2 regions of the Neptunomonas sp. CHC150 genome follow, and region 2 is predicted to be linked to the other one. Evidence: riboswitches for the same ligand, from Rfam matches in the RefSeq annotation. Region 2 holds a riboswitch; the other holds the start of a gene.

Region 1 (10,511 bases), on a different contig from region 2:
CAAAAATAAAACCTCCGGCAACGCGGCAATGGGCAGAACGCAAGCCATGTTCTTTCATATCAAAGCCGTCGCCCATCTCTGTGCCTGCAAACAATAAATTGCCTTTTAGGTCGTATGTCCAAGTGTGATACGGACACACAAGGTTAGCCACTTTGCCTCGTTCTTTTGAGCATAAGCGAGAACCACGATGCCGACAGGTATTATGGAAGGCGTTAATATCACCATTGGCGTCGCGCACAATGAGTACTGGGTTTTGGCCTACTTCGACAGTGATATAATCACCACGTTTGGGGATCTCGCTACTCATCCCCATAAACAACCATTCGCGCTCGAAAACTTCCTCCATATCAATACGGAACATATGCGGATCGTTATACAAAGGCTGCGACAGCGAATAACCCGCCTGGCGCTCTGTCAACAGCGCAGTAGTTTTGGCTTTCGCTTGCTCAAGATCAGAGCAGGTCGTGTTAAGTAAGTCTATCGGGCTCATGCGGCCACTCCTTTTTTCGATAATAAGCGACACGCAATCGCTAACAGTTAAACACCGCACAAGCTTGCCAGTTGGCTCATGGAGACCCTGCCCGCTGTAAGGATTTGTGTTCCGCTAATCCTGCGCTGCAACGCCTTTCAGTAGTTACCTGTTCACGACACGAACCATGCTGAAACAGACGTACTTAATGACTCTAGCCTTGCTAGTGGTCATCCTAGATAAGTCTTTGTCGTAAACAACTAAATGCTGAGAGATACTTGGTCAGACAATGGCGGCTTATTCGGAAAAACAACCGACCCCACAGACGTGCGAGACAACGCCATGACAGACACGAACGCTGCTACAGCCACAGCCGACACTTTTATCCCGGTTACCACACAAACCTGGAGTAATGGCCGCCATAAAGTGCGTTGTGTCAAAGTGATTAATGAAACGTGGGATGTAAAAACTTACTGTTTCATGGCCGAGCAGCCCGTCATGTTCTTTTTTAAGCCGGGCCAGTTTGTCACCTTAGAGCTAGAAATACAGGGTGAGGCGGTTTTCCGCTCGTATACCATTTCTAGCTCTCCCTCCGTACCCTATAGTTTCTCAATTACCGTTAAACGCGTCCCAGGCGGGCAAGTCTCTAACTGGTTACACGACACCATGAGCGAAGGTATGGAGCTCGCTGTTCACGGCCCCGTTGGGCAATTTAACAGCATCGACTTCCCGGCGGATAAAGTCCTCTACTTATCCGGAGGTGTCGGCATCACGCCTGTTATGTCAATGGCGCGCTGGTCTTATGACACCAACACCAATGCCGATGCGGTTTTTGTTCACAGCGCCCGGACACCTCGCGATATCATCTATCGACGCGAGCTGGATACCATGTCCTCACGAATCGAAAATTTCCGTGTGCACACCATCTGCGAACGCTTCGAATCAGGACAACCATGGTCGGGGTATCGTGGCTTTTTGACACTGGCTTTATTGCAACTGATCGCACCCGACTTCTTAGAGCGCGAGGTCTTCTGTTGTGGCCCAACGCCTTACATGAAAGCCGTTAAAAAAATGCTTGAAGACGCTGGTTTTGACATGCGCCGCTACCATGAAGAGTCCTTCGGCGCGACCCCCGAAACCATCGAAGAAGACGCGATTCAGTCGGCAGAACAAGCTCAGGAAGACGCCGACGCCATGCCCGCCAGCGAACTGCTATCTGTTAGCTTTGCCGACAGCGGGAAAAGCGTCCAAATTGCCCCGGGCGAAACGGTACACGCTGCCGCAGCCAAGCTTGGCCTCCATATTCCTAAAGCCTGCGGTATGGGCATCTGCGGCACCTGTAAAGTCAAAGTGCTAGAAGGCGATGTTGATATGACTCATAACGGCGGCATCACAGAAGACGATGTCGAAGACGGTTATATACTCTCGTGCTGCTCGGCACCAAAAGGGAATGTTGTGGTGGAGTTTTAAAGGTGTGGCGGGACTATAAGCCTAACAACTTTGGAGCAAAAAACGTAGGCGCCAAAGCAATGACATTGTCCCGATTCGTCTCTGTTCTGTAGTCGTTATATGCCTGATAAAGCTCTGTTTTTTGATACACCACAGAAGAGCAACCAGAGATAACTATTGCCAAACCAATTAATAACGCAAAGTATCTCATTTTATTTTTGCCCCATTATTTCTTGAAATTCCAAATCATAAGCAGCATGACGCCCTTTCATCGCTCTAGCTGCTTTTACAGACACATCCAAATTCAGACATATGTCAGGTTATAAGACTATCGCCAACATAAAAATTTAGGTTTCTTTACACTGAAAAGCCACCAATAATGAAAGAAGTAGGTATGCTACGAGTCATTTACTGGATACTTAAATACCCATGTCTGAATTTTTATTTAACGGCCTTTCCCCTTTTATTGCGACTGTCCTCATCTTTGTCGCAGGCTTTACGTCTTTTCTAACGGCCTGTTTAGGTGCTGGCGGCGGCATTATTCTGCTCGGAACCATGGCGCAAGTATTACCACCGCAGTTGATCATTCCGCTGCATGGAGTGGTTCAACTGGGTTCAAACGCAGGCCGCGCGACCATGAGCTGGCGCCATATCGACTGGGGGTTAATTGCACGCTTTTTACCCGGTGCCTTAGTAGGCGCGTTTATCGGGCATTATGTATTGGTAGCATTACCCCCCGCCGTTATGTACCTGACCATCGCCAGCTTTATTCTCTACCTCTGCTGGGGGCCGAAACTCCCTAAGCTCATACTTGGCTCTTGGGGTACGGTGTTCGCGGGTGGTGTAACAACATTTATCTCACTATTTGTGGGTGCTACGGGGCCGTTAGTCGGTGCTTTTCTGAAGCAAATCTACAGTGACCGTTTTAAAACTGTCGCGACCTTTGCAGCGGCTATGTCATTACAACACGTTCTTAAAATCGCTGTATTTGAGGAAGCCGGTATCAATATTACCGCATGGCTACCGCTATTAATCGCTATGATCATCAGCGGTGCCATCGGCACATATATAGGCTTACGAGTGCTAAAACGCGTTCAAGACAAACACTTCAGTCTGATACTGAACTGGATACTAACGCTCATGGCTTTGAGGTTGATTTGGCAGGCGGTTGAGTTGTGGTAAGCATCACTCCCCAATCAAAATCAGTTGGCCCGTTTTTGGATCACGATACACCTGCCCGACCGACTCATAACCGGCGGCGCCATTGGCGCTACCTGAGGGTAAGTTGGGCAGTTCTTTACCGGATGTTATCGTTTGTTGCGTTTTATCCTGCGGGTTAAAATGCGCCTGCAATTGATCGCTCAACGCGATGAGGGCAGCGATAAGCCCACAAGCAAACACTAACATCAGATCAACTAAATTAGACATGGGGCCCAACGGTTCATTATCGCCTTGATCAAAGCGACCACGGTTCCAGCGTCGGCTCATGACCGTGCTTCCAACTGTGTAAGGGCTTGATCATACCAGCGACGTCTAAGCCGCCCGATCACAAAGCCCACCACACCCACCAACAAGCCGAGCACTGTGGTATCAAAAGCAACACTCATCGCGGTAGTCAGTATATCCAGCTCCCCGTTACCCAAAGCTGATAACCCCGGCCCCAGCGGAATAAGCGTTCCCATTAGACCTAGCATAGGCGCTATGCGGGCAATAAAGTCGCTGCGTTCTATACGCTTGATCGCTATCACCTCTAAGCTCTCTGCGTTTTTTTGTTTGATAAAACGAGGAATACCCTTATAACGCTCGGCAGGTAACATTCCTAGCTCAACCACGGCCAAGGCCGTCAAAGCCAGTAATCCCCATATAACGGGCTCTAAAAGTAAAGCAACCAGTTGATGCATTAGCCCAATGGAATACGAACTCATCATAACCTCAGTCCCTCCGTGAGGTAGGTTTGGGCATGCCAGAACGGCTTCCGCGCCAGTACCCCCACAACATTAATAACGTCGCTGCAAATAAGCCAAAATAAAGCGCATCACTTTCTGTAATGATGTGGTCTTCTTTTTGGGACGTTTGTGAATTTTTAGCGCCTTTTTGAGCCTCTGTTGTACTGATATCGACCTCGGTGATGCGGCTAGCGATATTAACGGAAGCCTGCGCTTGAGGCGCTAATTCCGTTTGTGCTTTTGTGAGTAATGCCTGTAATTTTTGATAGCTAGCCGGTTCAACATAGCTCTCTAACCAACCAAACATGGGATGGCTAGGGCTAGTATGCCCGCTGCCAGGTAAACCATTTTCCAAAACGAGGTCGGTAAACTCATTCGCCAACTGGGTTATGGTTTCTTGATCGGCTTGCCAAAACTCTTTGTGTGCAGCTACCAACATAACAGCCAACATATTGGACTTAACGTGCGCGTTTTGACCTTGCGATAGAAAGGTATCCAGTTCTAGCTCCAACCCATCATCAATATAAACACGCTTTACTTCGTCCCATGCCCAGCTTTTTATCAAATCAGGGCTAGTCACCTGCCATCCCCAAAGGTATTCAATAAACTCACTGCCCATAGTACGCGCTCCGGCGTAGCCTTCCTGCATCAGCGGTTCGATCCATTGAGGGTTTAAAAAGCGTCCTCGTAACTCAGACAACAAAGCCACTTGTAGCGGTTCTACCTGAATATTTTGGCTATCCGCATGGGACAGTACAAACCCCTTTGGTATCTGCCCTGAGAATGTCTCGACGGCTAAATTCAAACCTCCGAGGTAATCGAAAGCATCGTTGTTATCAATAAGACCATAGAGGTTACTGGCACGGCCAAGGTAGGTTTGCCCAACGGTTTGTAGCCGCTGCTTAAACAAGGATTGTTTGGCTTTCCCCTGCAGGTTTCTACCATAAACATGGCCCATACGGAGTAAGTAAGTACTCGCAAGCTCCTGCCTGTCTTGCCATGCTCCCGAGCGCTCAACCAGCCGATTTATACCGGCGCCATAAGCACCGGGAGCCGTACCAAAAATTCGATAGGTGGCTTGAACAGCCGCTTGCTCAACGGGCATACCTTGATTTAAGGCTGCTTGTGCATCACGCACCCAACGTGCCGCCAATCGATTACGGGATAGCGGATCATCACCTGGCTGCTGTAAGTCTCCTAACGGCGCAAGCGCTGTTGTGAGGGCATAATCGAGAGCGGGATATTGGCTGCGGATAGTGTTTGCCGAAGCATCAAGAGCCATCAGCACCGCTTGTTCTAACCACATAATTTGCGCACCGTATAAGTCACGAAACAAGCCTGATGTGGTGAATACGATATCGTGACGGATACGGGGAGATCGATCAGGGTTATTAGATGCCGTATTTAAATCTACGCGCGCTAACCCTTTAACAATACCGCGACTGTTCCATACGGGCTTGATACCTAAGCGATCCAATCCGAAGGCAATTAGTGCGCCCTCATCACGCACCACATCGGAAGCCCACAGTACGATGCTGTCCGCATCTTGATCCATGTGAGCTATCCCTTCTTGTTGATTCGCTTTTTGCGCTAAGGTAACGCCCACCTGATAACCTAACTTCGTGGGAATAAGGCTACCGTCAAGCGCAAAAAAGTTACGTCCAGTTGGCAGCACTTCAGGCGTTCGTATGGGGTCATTACCTTTACCTGGCTCAATAAATTCACCGGATAAACCTGCTAATAAGGCGCTCATTTCCGCCGCAGGCGAAGCCTTTAGTTGAGTACGCACGTTATCGGCTAACGATGACTGCTGCCCCATCGAAGCCAACATGGTATCCACAGCTTCAGCGCTCCATGCTTGACCAAATCGATGCAAACCCAGTGGCATAAAGGATTCTTGCAGCCCGGTTAGATAATGCCCTACCTCATGGACTAATAAGGTGTCATCCACTTCATCAAAGCGAGTTAAACCCCGTACTGTTAATTCGCCAGCCATGCTAGCTGTCAGCTCATCTTCCAAATGCAGTTGAGCCACCAGCGCACGTACCTCTGCAATCGCTCGCTGGCGCATGGCAACAGCCGTATCCGGGGCCGCTTCGTAACTTTCAATCAATTGACGTAACGCCAGTAATTGATCGTATAGCTCCGTGCTATCTAGCGGAGGTGTTAGATGGTCAACCATAATGGCCTGACCACGGCGTTTAGCTTGTATGCCTTCCCCAACACCATCCACGATGTAGGGGTATACACTGGGAAGGTCATCGACAATAGCGGCAGGGTAATCTTCTGGGCTCATGCCAACGCGATGCCTTGGCAAAAACTCATACGTAGAGTGACGCCCAACATGCACAAGCGCATCAGCTTTAAACTCTTTCTGCAACCATTGATAAAAAGCGAGATATTGGTGGGGAGGAGGAAACGACAGATTAGCATGCAGTAGCTCCTCGTTAAGCTCCCACCCTCGTGGAGGTTGCGGCCCGATAAAGACATTGCCAAATTGAAGCCCAGGTAACACAAGCTGACCACCAGACACCATTACGTTACCGGGTGGCGCGCCCCAACCGCGAATGCCTTCTATTTGTTGCTCAACAATAGCATCGATGTACTCTTTCGCGCTGTGCCAGACTTTATCCGTTAGCTCAGGCGTTTCGTATATTGCCTCCAACTGATTCAGCAAGCTTAGCACCCGCTCGCGCCCCTTATGATCAGCACCTTCTACGGCATGTTTTAAATCACTAATCACCCGACGCATCATCTGCCGTCCGGTTTCAGAATTTTCTAGCTGCTGTGCTTGCTTAAACGCGCTGTGCAAATACCCTAGAGGGCCGTACTGCATTTCGTTCTGAAGGGACTCTGGCAAACTTGAGAACCAAGTGCTGTACTGATCCGGAGATACCGTTGCAACCTTGGTTGCCATGGTGCGCAGCGCCTCACCATCTTCGGGTAAATTAACACCTTGCTCTTGTAGAAGATCAAGCAGCGCCTCCGCATTCTCAGGTAATTCACCGGTCTGATACCCAGCCGCTTTTAGCGACGACAGTATTCCAAAAAGAGACTCAGGCACATTTAGGTTATCGGCACCAATATTATGGCGCCCAGGCGGGTGGTTGTAATAAATAATGGCTATTTTTTTATCGGCATTCGCTGTTTGTTGCAAATGACTCCAACGCTCAACCCGTTGGGCTAGGATATCAATCTGCCCCTTAATGGGCGTTATCACTGCCAGTGCAGCACCTGTTTGCTGATCAACCCTCTCGGCACCTTTCGCCGCCACTATAATGGACTGCCCAATCCCTTGTAACTCAGGCATAGCTACTCGGTAATGCACCGAGTCCCACGGCAAGCCTTCCTCTGATAAGCGCCATGCCTGTTCGCTCATATCATTTAAGCGCAGCGCGGCAATAACAGGCACATTCAATTGAGATAAAAGTTGAGAGGCTTGCTCCCGTCCTGTACTACCGCCCATCACAAAACTCTGCAAACTAATAATGGCAGCCAAGGACGAGTCGTGCTCGGTCAACCATTCTAGTGCGGCCACACTCGCGTCTCCCCAGCTGGCCAACAGAGATAAGCACCCTAGACTTGAATCACGCTGCTCGATGGCGGTACACATTGCCTCATTAACCGATTTATCCCCTTGACGATCACCTGTTTCATAATCCATTACCACGACCCAACGCGGCTTTACACTCATATCAAACGTGCGATAGTCGGTCGTTTCGCCTTGATACACTAATCGAATCGGTGAGATTAAATGAGGTAGAAAACGTGTTGCTTCATCTACCTGCTTCTGCGTCGCTAAATGCGATAAGTGATAAAACAGCCCTTCCATGTTATAGCTATCACGCCCTAACCAAAAAAGCCGTGCCTGCAGCCATTCTTGAGCATTGCGATGTTTTGCTACGTGCTGAGTCATCCACTCCATTGGGCTTTGATCCAAACTGGGGTGCCCCATTAACGCATCTAAATCTGCATCATTGTTTAATAAGCGTCGGCCCATAATATGGGATTGCAGCACCAAGGAGCGATCACTATGTAGTGCAACAAATGAACGCATCTCACCCGCATCCAACGCGGCCTGAAGCCGAGCAACAGGCTCTCCAAACACGCCTGCGGCAAACACGATATCCGCGTTAGATAATAATGAGGCTTGCTCATGGCGAGACAATTGTTTCCACTGATCAGTCGAACGGATAATTACTTGATCACTCGGCTGCGCTTTTAAAAATCGATGCGCCCCCGACACCAGCTCAGGCACATTAGCCGCCGACGTAATCGCCAATAAGGACGCGGCATAAGCCGGTAAAGTAAGACACAACAAAACACATAATGAAAACAGCTTGATCACGACACACCCCGATCCAGTGATAACCGAGGTGAGGAAAGACAAACGCAGAAAAACAACTTATGCCATGCATAAACCGCCGTAACGCAGATCACTCCTTGATGGCACGCCCCGGCTATCAGAAATAGTTATGCTTGCAGGCAAGTATTCTGGCTCACGGATCATTGCAATTCATCGACCTTCCCAAGGCAAACCTCAGTGATCATCAGCCAATGCTGTGATGAATCGCTACCCGTATACAGTTGCGGGGACAGCTTCGTTTAAACGAATTCCTTTTTGATGCTCTTTACGCAAGAGACCTGCAAAGCGGTGCAACGATAGCACAGGTAGATAGGGCTTTTGAATCACCCTAGCCTCAGGTCTCATGCTTTTACGAACCACTACAAATGACTCAAACCGGCGTTATAAGGGCCTTGCCTGCAAAGTGTGCGGCTAAGTTATCCACAACCAATTGCGCCATACGACCACGTGTTTCATAAGTTCCACTGGAGCAGTGAGGTTGTAAAACGACATTATCTAACGCAAGCAGAGCCTCGGGCACATGCGGTTCGTCTGCAAACACATCCAAGCCCGCTCCCGCTAGCTGACCAGCGCAGAGTAGTTCAACCAATGCGTTTTCATCGACCACACTCCCGCGGGCGATGTTAATGAAGTAGCCTTGAGGCCCCAGCGCTTTCAGTACTGGCTTGCTAATCAAACCTTCGGTGCTCTCTCCGCCAGGAATGGCAGGCATGAGAATGTCGACATCATGCGCGAGCGCCTCAATAGTATCGTAATAGGTGTAATCCACATCGGGGGATTGACGACGTCCGTAATAGCAAACCTTCATACCAAAGGCTTGAGCACGATGCGCGATGGCTTTACCAATACGCCCTAACCCTACTATCCCAACGGTTTTACCATAAACGGAAGTGTTCAGCGGCATCATGCCTTTATTGACCCAATCTCCACTGTGCACCCAATGAATACCGGGCACTAAACGCCTAACGGTAGCGAGCAGAAGTAGCAATGCCATATCGGCTACATCATCAGTCAGCACATTCGGTGTATTGGTTACCTGAATGCCACGAGCTTTGCACTCATCAACACATAAAGTATCTAGACCAACACTACTGCAAGCCACAATTTCTAGATTGGGCAAACGATCAATTAATGACTTTTCAAGCCCACCGCCATGCGTGGTTACCACCGCACGTATTTGATCACCAAATTCATCCAGCATGCTTACCCTGCCCTCCTCGCTAGCCAAGTCATAGCGATGGAGATGATATGCGTCATCTAGCATTGCCATTTGCTCTGGACGGTTCGGCCAAACTAACAATACATGGATCGATTTCATGAGAGGCTTCCTAACGCAGTTGTGATTAAGGCATAGACAAATAAAAAGTAATACATCATACATAAAAGAACAAGCTCTCACCGCCTTAATCACTTTGGGAAAAAGACTGTTCACCTAAACCAATTGTTATTCTTACGGTCAGATTGGAATGTATAATGCACAGCACAAATTACAGACACTTCTTTCCTGAGCCGGAATCCCTATGACAATTAATTCGCGACATTTGCTAATTCTATTAGCCGACATTGCCCTGTTCGTAATTCTCCTTAACACACTGCCATTTGAGGCTAATGTTGTTAAAGGACTCAGCATTTTAGTTTTTGTGGCCATTCTCTGGTTAACCGAAGCATTGCATGTGAGCGTTACAGCGTTATTAGTACCTTTGCTGGCCATAGCGACTGGCGTTTTTAAAGCCTCTGAAGCTCTAGTTAGCTTTGCTAACCCCATCATCTTTTTGTTTTTGGGAGGCTTTGCATTAGCCGCCGCTCTGCATCATCAAGAGCTAGACAAAGCTATTGCTAATAAAGTGGTCGCTATCGCAAAAGGTCGGATGAGTGTCGCTGTGTTGATGCTTTTTGCCGTTACTGCAGGCCTATCAATGTGGATCAGTAATACAGCAACCACCGCTATGATGCTGCCCTTAGTGTTAGGGATAATGAACAAACTGGATGGGGAAAAAGACCGCCCTACTTTTCTTTTTATTCTGCTGGGCATTGCATACTGCGCCAGCATTGGAGGTATTGCCACTATTGTTGGTAGCCCTCCCAACGCAATAGCCGCCGCCGAAGCTAAATTAAACTTTTCACAGTGGATGCAACTAGGCCTACCTATTACGTTGATCCTACTTCCGATGGCCGTCGCCATCTTATACTTGTTAACAAAACCAAACCTCAGTTACCGTTTTGAGCAACAATCGACCAACATCGAATGGACCCGCAGCCGCATTCTAACCATTATCATTTT
Region 2 (10,511 bases):
TCTCTGTATCATGAAGTTGGGCATCAGTCTGCCGTCATGTTGGGGTTGTTAACATCGCTGGCTCAATCGTTACATGACCATTCTCACCTTGTCCCCCAAACGGTAAAGCATTGGGTTAAGTGGCGATCTGAAATTCTAGCTGACTTTTGGGCGATCAGCCGCTTAGGGGTGGCTGCCAGTCTGGGTTTGATGTCGGTGATCTCTCTACCGGATGCGCTTGTGTATCGCAAGGATTCGCGTGATCCACATCCTATCCCTTGGATTAGGGTTATGTTGAATTTAGCGATAGGTGAGGTCTTGTTTCCTGATCCGCAATGGAGAAGGCTTCGCCAATGCTGGTTTGCAAGATACCCGATGAGCCGATCTAAAGAGCCTCGTCTGTTTTCTGCATTACTTGAAGAAATGCCCGCCTTTATACGGCTACTTTGTCGCCTCTTTGACAGTCATCAAACTCACTTAAAGCAAGGTTTTTTTGCCTTGCCAACGTCGCAGTCTCGATCGATATACAAACGATGGCAGCTAGACCCAAGTGGGATGTTTCAGGCAGCCCCTACGCGTGTTTTTTCAGTGCTAGGCCAAGCAAGAGCGGATGGTGAAATTGATAGCCATGAAGAGTCCGAACTATTGCATCGCTTGCTTCAGCATTGGGCGCTAAATGGAAATCCGAGCAAGAAAATGCAGCTGTTAAAGGCCGCATAATTAAGGAGAAATAACTATGTCACCTACAGGAAAAAGTAGTAAAGCGCCTTTATGTAAAGGCTGTATCGTAGATAGAAATGGACAGCCTGTTAGCCAGGTACAGGTCGTTTCTCATATAGTTAACGCGGCTAAACCGCAAGTGCCGCAATCCGATGTAAGTGATGAGAAAGGACACTTTCTGATTGCGTTTGATGCATTGCAAGCCGCTGGGGATGGGCAGCTGAAAATTGATTTTTTGCGAGAGGGTGTACCTGTTCGTGTTACACAGCGGCTAGTTGGGCTGGATGATGTAAACAGCCCCGTAATTATGTATGAATTAGATGAACATACACAAGCCACGGCTGACACAGAGGCCCATTATAATAAACAGGAGAGTATTCCAACTGTTGCCATTACCTCGCATGATTTTATGACGGATGAGCATGAAGCTATGTGGGCTAGTATTCAAAACGTCACCGTTAATATTGGTTTTGCTAACTTTTTAGCTTATGTCGATAAGGAACTTGCCAATTCAAGCTGTGCTATTAATGGCGCACATCAAACGACGATAGATGAACACAGCCAGTTGTTTAATAACTACGGTGTAAATTCTTATGAGTTATTAGATAGCATTACCGAAAAGTTCATGTACGAGCGAATATTCGATCATGAAGCGCCAAAACATGGCGATTATTTACAACATATTGTTGATAGTAAATTACCGGATTGGCAGGTTGAGTCGCGGCAAGATGAATGCTCAGGCTCTCGGTTGCAATTAGGCCGTCAGCATCTCAAGCCACTGGCATTTTGTCCTATTGAGTTAATTTGGTCTTACTGGATCGAAGAAAGCCTTCTTATGCAGGCCTTTAATCGAATTGCATTACGCTTTCAAAATAGAAGCAGTGTAAAACAAGGGCCAGACCCATTAGCGCATTTGGAGATAGACCCATTGCGCCCGCTCAATAACCTTATTTGGGGCTTTATTCAAAATGAAGGTAAGCGTCTCAGTTTGGTAAGGCGTGCTTATGAATACGATCACCACTATGGCATCCAGCTACAAGGGACCGCTGTACCTAAGCTTCGGCCCGCAGATAGTCGAGTTGGTTTTCTGGGTGAGTTTCATAAGTTGCTACACATAGCGTCAGAGTTCCACCGACAAACCGATGATGTCACCGTGCGTGCTGATCCATTCCCAGTCATGAATGCTATTTATGACGTGCATATTAAGTTAGCAGAAGGCGCGCATAATCAATTTGGCGATTTGCCTACGGTTGCACGAAAAGAAATGCTGATGATGCAATGGATTATGGCGCGTCCTGAAATGAGAGAGTTTTTAAATGGTCGCTTGATGGTGCCTCAATCAGAGGGCTGGATGGACAGAGTAGAGCACATGAAGCGTATACAAGGTTGGCCAAACCATAGTATGCAGCATTTTGTTAACCTGGCGAATTTTGGTGAGCAATTGATGGTTTCAATCCGTAATATCAATTGGAGCCAAGTGAAGCAAAGCAGTGTGGCGGGTAGCTGGGCGACCTATTGGCGAGAGTCGATTCAAGGGTATATGCATTCGTACAGAGCGGTAACAGGCATTGATATACTGGATAACGATCCACGTATGAGCGATAACCCGTCTGCCGCGATTTATAAGCAATCGGCTTAGCATGCATTATTACTCGCCATATCAGACTTTGAGCGTGCCTTATGTAATTGTAAGGTACGCTCATGCACACCGAGTATTTTGGCGGCGGCTTTTAAATTGCCGTCATAATGCTTTATAGCCACGGCCTTCGCCGTATCGTTGACCCGCTGCTGTAGTGCTTTTAAATTGATCCCTGAAAAAACAGCCATTTCGACTAGGTTATCAAGTTGCATTAATTGGTTGTGTTCTGGGTTAAAGAAGTCTTTTAGATCCGAGCAGGGGATATCAGCTAAGGTGATGCGTTCACCTCCTACAAAGCGATTGGCGATACGCTCGCACAGGTGTTTTAACTCCCGAATGTTCCCTGGGTACTCTCGGGTTAATAAGAATGACTCTACACAGCTATCTAAAGTGATTTTTTTCTTTGTAGCATTTTCTATAAAAAGACGAGCCAAGGGTACGATGTCTGCTAGCCTCTCTTGAAGAGAAGGTAACTTACATTCCCAGCCAGACAGTCGGTAGTATAAGTCTTGTCGAAATTGACCGGTTTTTTGTTGTTCAAATAGGTTCCTGTTCGTTGCTGAAATTAAACGAAAGTTAGATCGTTTCCACGTGTTGCTGCCCACTGGTTTGTAGGTGCCTTCTTGCAGGACCCTCAATAATCCGGCTTGCAAAGGGATATCCATTTCACCAATTTCATCTAAAAATAGGGTGCCATTGTTAGCAAGATCTAAGGCTCCTTCACGGTTATAATGTGCCCCAGTGAACGCCCCTTTTGCATGGCCAAAGAGTTCGGAACCCATTAGTTCTTTCGATAAACCGGTGCAATCTACTGTTGTGAGTGTTTTGGCTGAGGTAGAAGTGCTTGATGAAGACGGCGGCGGAGCCTGAAGCGATACGTCGTTGATCCATTGAGCGGCCAATTCTTTACCCGTACCGTTAGCCCCGGTAATGAGTATAGGGCTGGATGAGAACAGTGCGGCTTCAGTTAGCTCAAATAATGTTTTTTGCCAAGCGTCGCTAATACCATGGACAAAGTAGCTGTATTTCGATTGGTTAATGCATTGCTTAACGGCGTATGTGCGTTGCAAGCGGCAAACTATTTTCTGGCATAGTTCCTTGAACGAGTCGCAAGGTAAAATATCGCTAAAGGTTGTTAGGTGCTCTTGAGTGATCGAAGCCAACAATTCTGGTTTTATGGCCAAAAAGCGTGGTACGAAAGGTGTTGCTGTGGTTAGGTTTAATACCTCTGCTTGGAAGTGCTTGAGCTGATCTTTGGTTTTGGCTATGACAACGCCTGGGTGACGACAAGATAGGTTTTTTGTAACCATAAAGCTGTCATCTGCGTGTGTGAAGTTGGCAATGGCCGTTTCCATGTTGGCGTAGTCTTTAGGGTCGCTTAAGCACCCAATTGTAAATTCCATATTGACCTCTTAATAAAACATTCCCTGTGTTTTTATGTGCACCCACGTTAAACGTCTGTTTGAAAAAGTGGTATAGCTAAAACGAGTGAGTCATATGGCATAAAACTTTAATCACGGTTTTACTAACTTCAATTGACCCATAGCGTATGTGTCTCTAAAATTGATTCTGTTTTAGGTAACGCAATGGATTTATTGCGTTTTAAACGGGAAGTTGGTGCGTCTCTCGCTTGAGTGACAATGCCTACACTGCCCCCGCAACGGTAATTAGGTTTGTTTTTTACAAAGGCCACTGTGTTTTTGACATGGGAAGGCGTAAAAAACCGAGGCAAGCCCTCAGCCTAAAAGTCCGGAGACCGGCCTAAAATACATACGTCGGCATAGCGGAGGGCTATCGTTACGACAGTCATTTAACGTTACGATAGATCCGCTGTCGTCACTTATGCTGTTGTTCCCATTTCCTTTTGTCTGCCTCACCCGAATATTAGACAAGCTCGCGGCGGGCGAGCACAGGAAAACACCTTTCACATGAAAAGCTTTAATCGTTCTTTATTAGCCCTTGCTTGCTGTTCTTCTACACTGGCTTCCGCTGAAACAACGTCCTTAGAAGCGGTGCAAGTAACCGCTTCTCGATATGCACAAACTGCTGATCAAGCGTTGGCGTCTGTGTCTGTTATTACGCGCGATGACATTGAACAATCACAAGCGCTAACTATTAAAGAGTTATTGGTAAAGCAGGCAGGCATATCTGTTACCAATAGCGGTGGCCGTGGTAAAAGCTCTAGTGTGTTTGTTCGCGGTGCAGCTTCAGACCAATTATTAGTTTTGGTTGATGGTGTTCGTGTTGGCTCTGCAACTTTAGGCTCTTTTTCATTTGAAGAAGTTAATTTAGCCCAAGTCGAGCGTATAGAGATTGTTCGTGGACCACGTTCTTCGCTCTACGGTTCTGATGCGGCGGGCGGTGTGATTCAGATCTTCACACGTCGTGGTGAGGGAGAGCTAACCGTTGGTTTATCGGCTTCTGTAGGGAGTGACAGCACGCGTGCAGGAACGATCAACCTGAGCGGCGGTGACGATAACGCTTGGTTTAATGCCAATTTATCCCGTGAAATAACCAATGGGTTTGATGCTACGTCCAATGGCGCCGCACCTGATGATGACGGCTATAAAACCAATGGCGTAGAGTTAAGAGCCGGTTTTCAGGCGACTGAGAATGTGGAGTTAGGCGCTTTTTACACACTAACGGATTCTGAAAACCAATATGATGGTTATTCCGCCGATACGACGGAGATCATTACGCGCGTAGTAGGTGTTAACGCGGATGTGCAATTGACCGATTATTGGGATCTGCAAGCAACTTTAGGCCGTTCAACTGACGATAATAAAGATTACGCGGGCAGTGCGTTTGACAGCCAATTTAAAACCACTCGTGACACCTTGACTGTCCAGAACAATATCCAATTGGGTGAAAACGTTCTAACGTTAGGAGGGGATATTCAGCGTGATCAAGTGCGTACTACAACAGCTTATGATAAAGACTCACGCTTTAATCGAGGCCTTTTTGCGCAATATTTGTTAATGTCGGGTCAAAATGATTTCCAGTTTAGCCTTCGTCATGATCGTAATGAGTCTTTTGGTAACCATAATACAGGCAGTGTTGCTTGGGGGTATCAGTGGAATGATGCTTTACGTACCTATGTAAGTTATGGCACTGCCTTTAGCGCTCCTTCTTTCAACGATCTGTACTACGCTGGCGATTACTCTTACGGTAACCCTGATTTATCCCCTGAAAAATCTAAAAATCTAGAGGTAGGCTTACAGGCTGAGTTTGATGCCCTTACGTTAAGTGCTGCTATCTACGAGACTCGCTATAAAAACTTAATTACTTGGGTGGACCAAGGTGGTTGGGTTTATTCGCCAGAAAATACTGAGAAAGCCCGCATTCGTGGTGTTGAGCTTACAGCCGTCTATACCCTAGCCGATTGGGTTCTAACAGGTAATTTGACTTTCCTCGACACTGAAAACCAGGCTGGCGATAACAAAGGTAATGATTTACAGCGTCGTCCATCACGTATCGCAAACGTAAGTGTGGATCGACAGTTTGGTTCATTCTCATTAGGTGCTGATTTGCATGCAGAAAATCGTCGTTTTAATAATGCATCGAACACAGTGCGTCTAGGAGGCTTTGCAACCACAGATTTACGTCTTGGTTATGCGGTATCAAAGAGTCTTAGTGTGCGTGCCAAGGTGAGTAACGTATTTGATAAAGAGTACGAAACTGTTTCAGGCTACAACCAGCCAGATCGTCAGTTCTTATTGACTGTCGCTTATCAGCCTAAATAACTGCAGGAGCTATTGTTATGGTTATCAGAGATCGACTTTCATTCGATAAAATTTCATTGCCTCAATTAATGATTGGCTTTGCGTTGCTGGTATTGATGGCGGTGACTCGTGGGCAGCATTTTGCAAGTGTAGATGCGCTACCTAGCGCATCGTGGGCTGTATTCTTTATTGCGGGGATATACCTGAGGTCGCATTGGTCATTCACCTTTTACATGGCATCGGCGGTGTTACTGGATCTATCTTCATTAGCTTCAGGTGCATCAATCGCTGACTGCATCACTCCATCTTACGTCGCCTTGATCCCCGCATATGCGTCTCTGTGGTTGGCCGGCCGTTGGTTTGCACAAAAAATGACATTAAATGCGGTTGGTATCTTGCGTCTAACGATGGCAATGGTATGTGGTCTGGTATTGGCGCAATTAATTTCGAGTGGCAGCTATTATTTATTTTCTGGACAGTTCGCGAATCCTACTATGGCTGAGTTTGTGGAGCGCATGGTTGCTTACACGCCACGTCGATTGGAAAGCTTAGCATTTTACATTGCTATGGCAGCTTGTGTGCATGTTATTAGCTTCGAGTTACGTCGTTTAGGCAGCCGTTTTGGATTCTCTCATGAATGAAAACAAGCCTCATAATGCCGATGCGATTGATGACAAAGAGGCGCGTTATAAAGCCCGTATGCAGCGCAAAAAAGCGGTTATTGATGAATCCATTGCCCGTGCTGACCAAGATAAAGGCGTCTGCCTAGTATTGACTGGAAACGGTAAGGGTAAAAGTAGTTCTGGCTTTGGTATGGTGGCTCGTGCATTGGGTCATGGAATGCAGGTGGGAGTCGTACAGTTTATAAAAGGCTCTTACAGCACAGGAGAGGAAGCGTTCTTTCGCCGCTTTGATGAAGTTGAATACCACGTCATGGGCGAAGGCTTTACGTGGGAAACACAAGATAAAACACGTGATATAGAAGCCGCTTCAGCCGCTTGGGCGCAAGCAAAAGCGTTGCTAGAAAATGATGCAATTTCGTTAGTTGTCCTAGATGAGTTAAATATTGCTTTAAAGTACAAGTATGTCGCATTGGATGATGTGATTACGGCTGTACAAAGTAGGCCTCGCTATCAACATGTTGTGATTACAGGAAGGGGAGCGCCGCAGGCGCTTATTGATGTGGCAGATACCGTGACAGAGATGCAAGTAATTAAACATGCTTATCAAGCGGGTATTAAAGCCCAAAAAGGAGTTGAACTCTGATGGCAGTAGTTCAGTGTCATGCACTGTTTATCAGTGCTCCAGCTTCTGGCCAAGGTAAAACAACCGTAACGGCAGCACTAGCGCGGTTGCACCGAAATGCGGGCAGGGAAGTAAGGGTCTTTAAAACAGGCCCAGACTTTATTGATCCGACAATATTAGCGCATGCCAGTGGACACCCCGTTTATAACCTAGATTTATGGCTGGTGGGTGAGGAGCGAAGCAAAGCTTTACTAGCGGAGGCCGCTAAGGAAGCTGACATCATACTCATTGAAGGAGTTATGGGGTTATTTGATGGTGACCCATCAAGCGCCGATTTGGCAGAACGTTTTGGTATACCCGTTTTAGCGGTTATTGATGCATCAGCAATGGCGCAAACTTTTGCCGCACTTGCTCATGGCATACAAACGTATCGACCATCGCTTCCCTTTGCCGGTGTGTTAGCCAATAGAGTTGGTAGTGAGCGTCATGGTGAAATACTTAAAACGGCGATCAATGATGACGAACGTTGGTACGGTGCGATTCCGCGTGATGAGTCAATTGGTTTGCCATCACGTCACTTAGGGCTTCATCTGAGTCAAGAGGTTAGTGATTTAGACGAGCGGTTGACCAAAGCGGCAGATCATTTATCAAAAACGTCGGCAGCTATCTTACCTCCGCTCACTCACTTTCATTACACCGACGGCAATAACCTAGATACCAGCTACCCTCTCAAAGACACCGTTATAGCGATTGCCCGCGACAGCGCTTTTTGTTTTGTTTACGCTGACAATATGCGTTTGTTAAAACAACTTGGGGCGCAACTGGTATATTTTTCGCCTTTGGAAGATGCTGTTGTTCCTGAAGCGGATGCTCTTTACTTGCCTGGCGGTTATCCTGAGTTGTATGCAGAGCAATTGAGCAATAACGCCTCAATGAAAGCATCCATTCATTATTTCGTGTCTACCAATAAACCGGTCATTGCTGAATGCGGTGGCATGTTGTACCTAGCTAATTCCTTAACAAATAAAGCCGGTCAGCGGTTTGATATGTTGGGTATTATTCCAGGCGAAGCGGTTATGCAGACGCGTTTGGTCAGTTTAGCTTTGCAATCGGTTTTGCTACCTGAAGGCCTCTTTCGCGGGCATACTTATCACCACTCAAACTTTACCACTGCATTATCGCCTGTTGCCTTGGGTGAGTGCCCTAATTATCGCCGAACGGCCGAATCTGTTTTTAGACAAGGTAATGTATTAGCCAGTTACATTCATTTTTATTTTCCGTCATCCCCCGCGGCCTGCGTTGCTCTATTTAAGCGATGATAGGAGTTGCCATTGCGTTAGGTGTTTGTCTCGATACGCTACTGGGTGAGCCTAAACGTTTTCACCCTTTGGTTGGGTTTGGGCGTTTAGCATCGCGCTTGGAAAAGCGACTTAATAATCAAGAAAATACAGGCCTAAACCGTTGCAGCGGAATTGTAGCAGTGTGTGTAATGGTCATGCCCTTTCCATGGGGAATTTGGCTATTAATAGACTCGTTAAGGGCTCAAGCCTCATTATCAAATGACATTTGCATATTGGTTATTAATGCCGTTGTTGTTTACGGTGCGATTGGTCAGAAAAGTCTTAAAGAGCATATTTTACCGATCGCAGATGCACTGAGTTCAGGTGACAGAGAGTTGGCCCGCCGCCTCACTTCGAGAGTCGTCAGCCGTGATCCCGCCACAATGAACATCGAAGTGTCGGCAACCGAATCCGCTTTAGAAAATGGTAGTGATGCGATTTTTGGTGCTTTATTTTGGGCGGTCTTAGCCGGAGCCCCTGGCGCTATAGTTTATCGATTAGTAAATACGCTCGATGCCATGTGGGGGTATAAAACGGATCGTTTTCAAACATTTGGCTGGTGTGCAGCTCGCCTTGATGATGCACTCAATTACATACCTGCACGATTAACCGCATTAAGCTACATGTTACTTGCTCCGCAGCCTTCTCGTGCATGGCGTTGTTGGATGCAACAAGCCCATCTCCATGCCAGCCCCAATGGCGGGCCTGTCATGAGTGCTGGCGCTGGAGCATTAGGCGTACAGTTGGGAGGGCCGACCTGTTATCACGGTCATTGGGTTGATAAACCATTTTTAGGTGAGGGCGCGTCGCCCAATGCGGCGGATATAAAGCGTGCTATTCAATTGGTAACAAAAACAACGGGGTTATGGGTTGTCTTTATAGTGATGGTTGATTTGCTAGGTTTACTCCTCAACGGGATACCTTTTTCATCTGCGTTATTAGGGCTGTTGAAATGCTAGATAGTGTATTCCATGGCGGAGATATCAGGCGTGCTAGCCAAGAATTTGATATTGCGTTGTGCGACTGGCTAGATTTGTCGACGGGAATTAACCCTTACACATACCCACTGCCTGACGTACCTACATCGGTTTGGCGAAACTTACCTTATGATGACTATTCCTTGTTAGTTGCTGCTAAACGCTATTATAACACTGAGCATATTTTGCCCGTTGCTGGGAGCCAACAAGCGATTGAAATTATTCCGCGGTTTTTTTCAAACGCTCAATCTGCTTTAAAGGTCGCTGTTTTATCTCCTAGTTATGCTGAGCATACAGAGCAATGGAGCCGGTATGGGCATGATGTTTGGCCTGTGAGCCTTGATGAGTTGGAATCTAAACTCGATGTTTGGGATCTAATTGTGGTCGTTCGGCCTAATAATCCAACGACAGAAATGATTGTTCGTGACCGGATAGAGCGCTGGCGCCAAACACTACAGCAGCGCTCAGGCATAGTGATTGTTGATGAGGCATTCATGGATGCAGAGCCGCACCATGCCTCATTAACGTGTATACAGCCTGAGATGCCAGAGGGGCTAATTGTTTTAAGGTCTATCGGAAAGTTCTTTGGTTTGGCGGGTATACGTTTGGGGTTTGTGGTGGCAAATCCATCGTATCTGAACCGCTTACAAGGTGAGCGTGGTTTGTGGGCAGTGTCAGGACCGGCGCTTTGGGCAGGGCAGTCATGTTTGTCTGACGAGCTATGGCAGCAAGAAATGCGCGCGCACTTAAATTCCCAAAGCATTCTGTTATCAGATCTACTGGAACGCATGCATTTACCACACGCAAGAACGCCGCTTTTTTGCTACGTACCTACCGCTTCAGCTGAACAGATTTATCGTTTGTTAGCCCAGCAAGGTATTTTGATTCG

Evidence for each region. A riboswitch is a leader RNA that binds a small molecule or an ion and turns the genes downstream of it on or off. The one in region 2 is predicted to bind cobalamin.
Region 1: linked by a shared signal. The riboswitch ahead of OW491_RS05635 (cobaltochelatase subunit CobN) and the one ahead of OW491_RS08300 (TonB-dependent receptor) in region 2 are both predicted to bind cobalamin.

Annotation. Positions count from the first base shown of each region.
Region 1 covers NZ_JAPNXU010000005.1:251,546-262,056, forward strand. Annotated here, with positions in the region: gene OW491_RS05610 (aromatic ring-hydroxylating dioxygenase subunit alpha) at 1-490, opposite strand, end outside; gene OW491_RS05615 (hybrid-cluster NAD(P)-dependent oxidoreductase) at 812-1,939, shown strand; gene OW491_RS05620 (sulfite exporter TauE/SafE family protein) at 2,348-3,100, shown strand; gene OW491_RS05625 (DUF2149 domain-containing protein) at 3,104-3,406, opposite strand; gene OW491_RS05630 (MotA/TolQ/ExbB proton channel family protein) at 3,403-3,846, opposite strand; gene OW491_RS05635 (cobaltochelatase subunit CobN) at 3,851-8,212, opposite strand; cobalamin riboswitch at 8,331-8,527, opposite strand; gene OW491_RS05640 (2-hydroxyacid dehydrogenase) at 8,601-9,548, opposite strand; gene OW491_RS05645 (DASS family sodium-coupled anion symporter) at 9,751-10,511, shown strand, end outside.
Region 2 covers NZ_JAPNXU010000006.1:479,907-490,417, forward strand. Annotated here, with positions in the region: gene OW491_RS08285 (hypothetical protein) at 1-699, shown strand, start outside; gene OW491_RS08290 (hypothetical protein) at 716-2,338, shown strand; gene OW491_RS08295 (sigma 54-interacting transcriptional regulator) at 2,335-3,741, opposite strand; cobalamin riboswitch at 3,898-4,118, shown strand; gene OW491_RS08300 (TonB-dependent receptor) at 4,267-6,081, shown strand; gene OW491_RS08305 (hypothetical protein) at 6,099-6,701, shown strand; gene cobO (cob(I)yrinic acid a,c-diamide adenosyltransferase) at 6,694-7,326, shown strand; gene OW491_RS08315 (cobyrinate a,c-diamide synthase) at 7,326-8,624, shown strand; gene cbiB (adenosylcobinamide-phosphate synthase CbiB) at 8,621-9,604, shown strand; gene cobD (threonine-phosphate decarboxylase CobD) at 9,598-10,511, shown strand, end outside.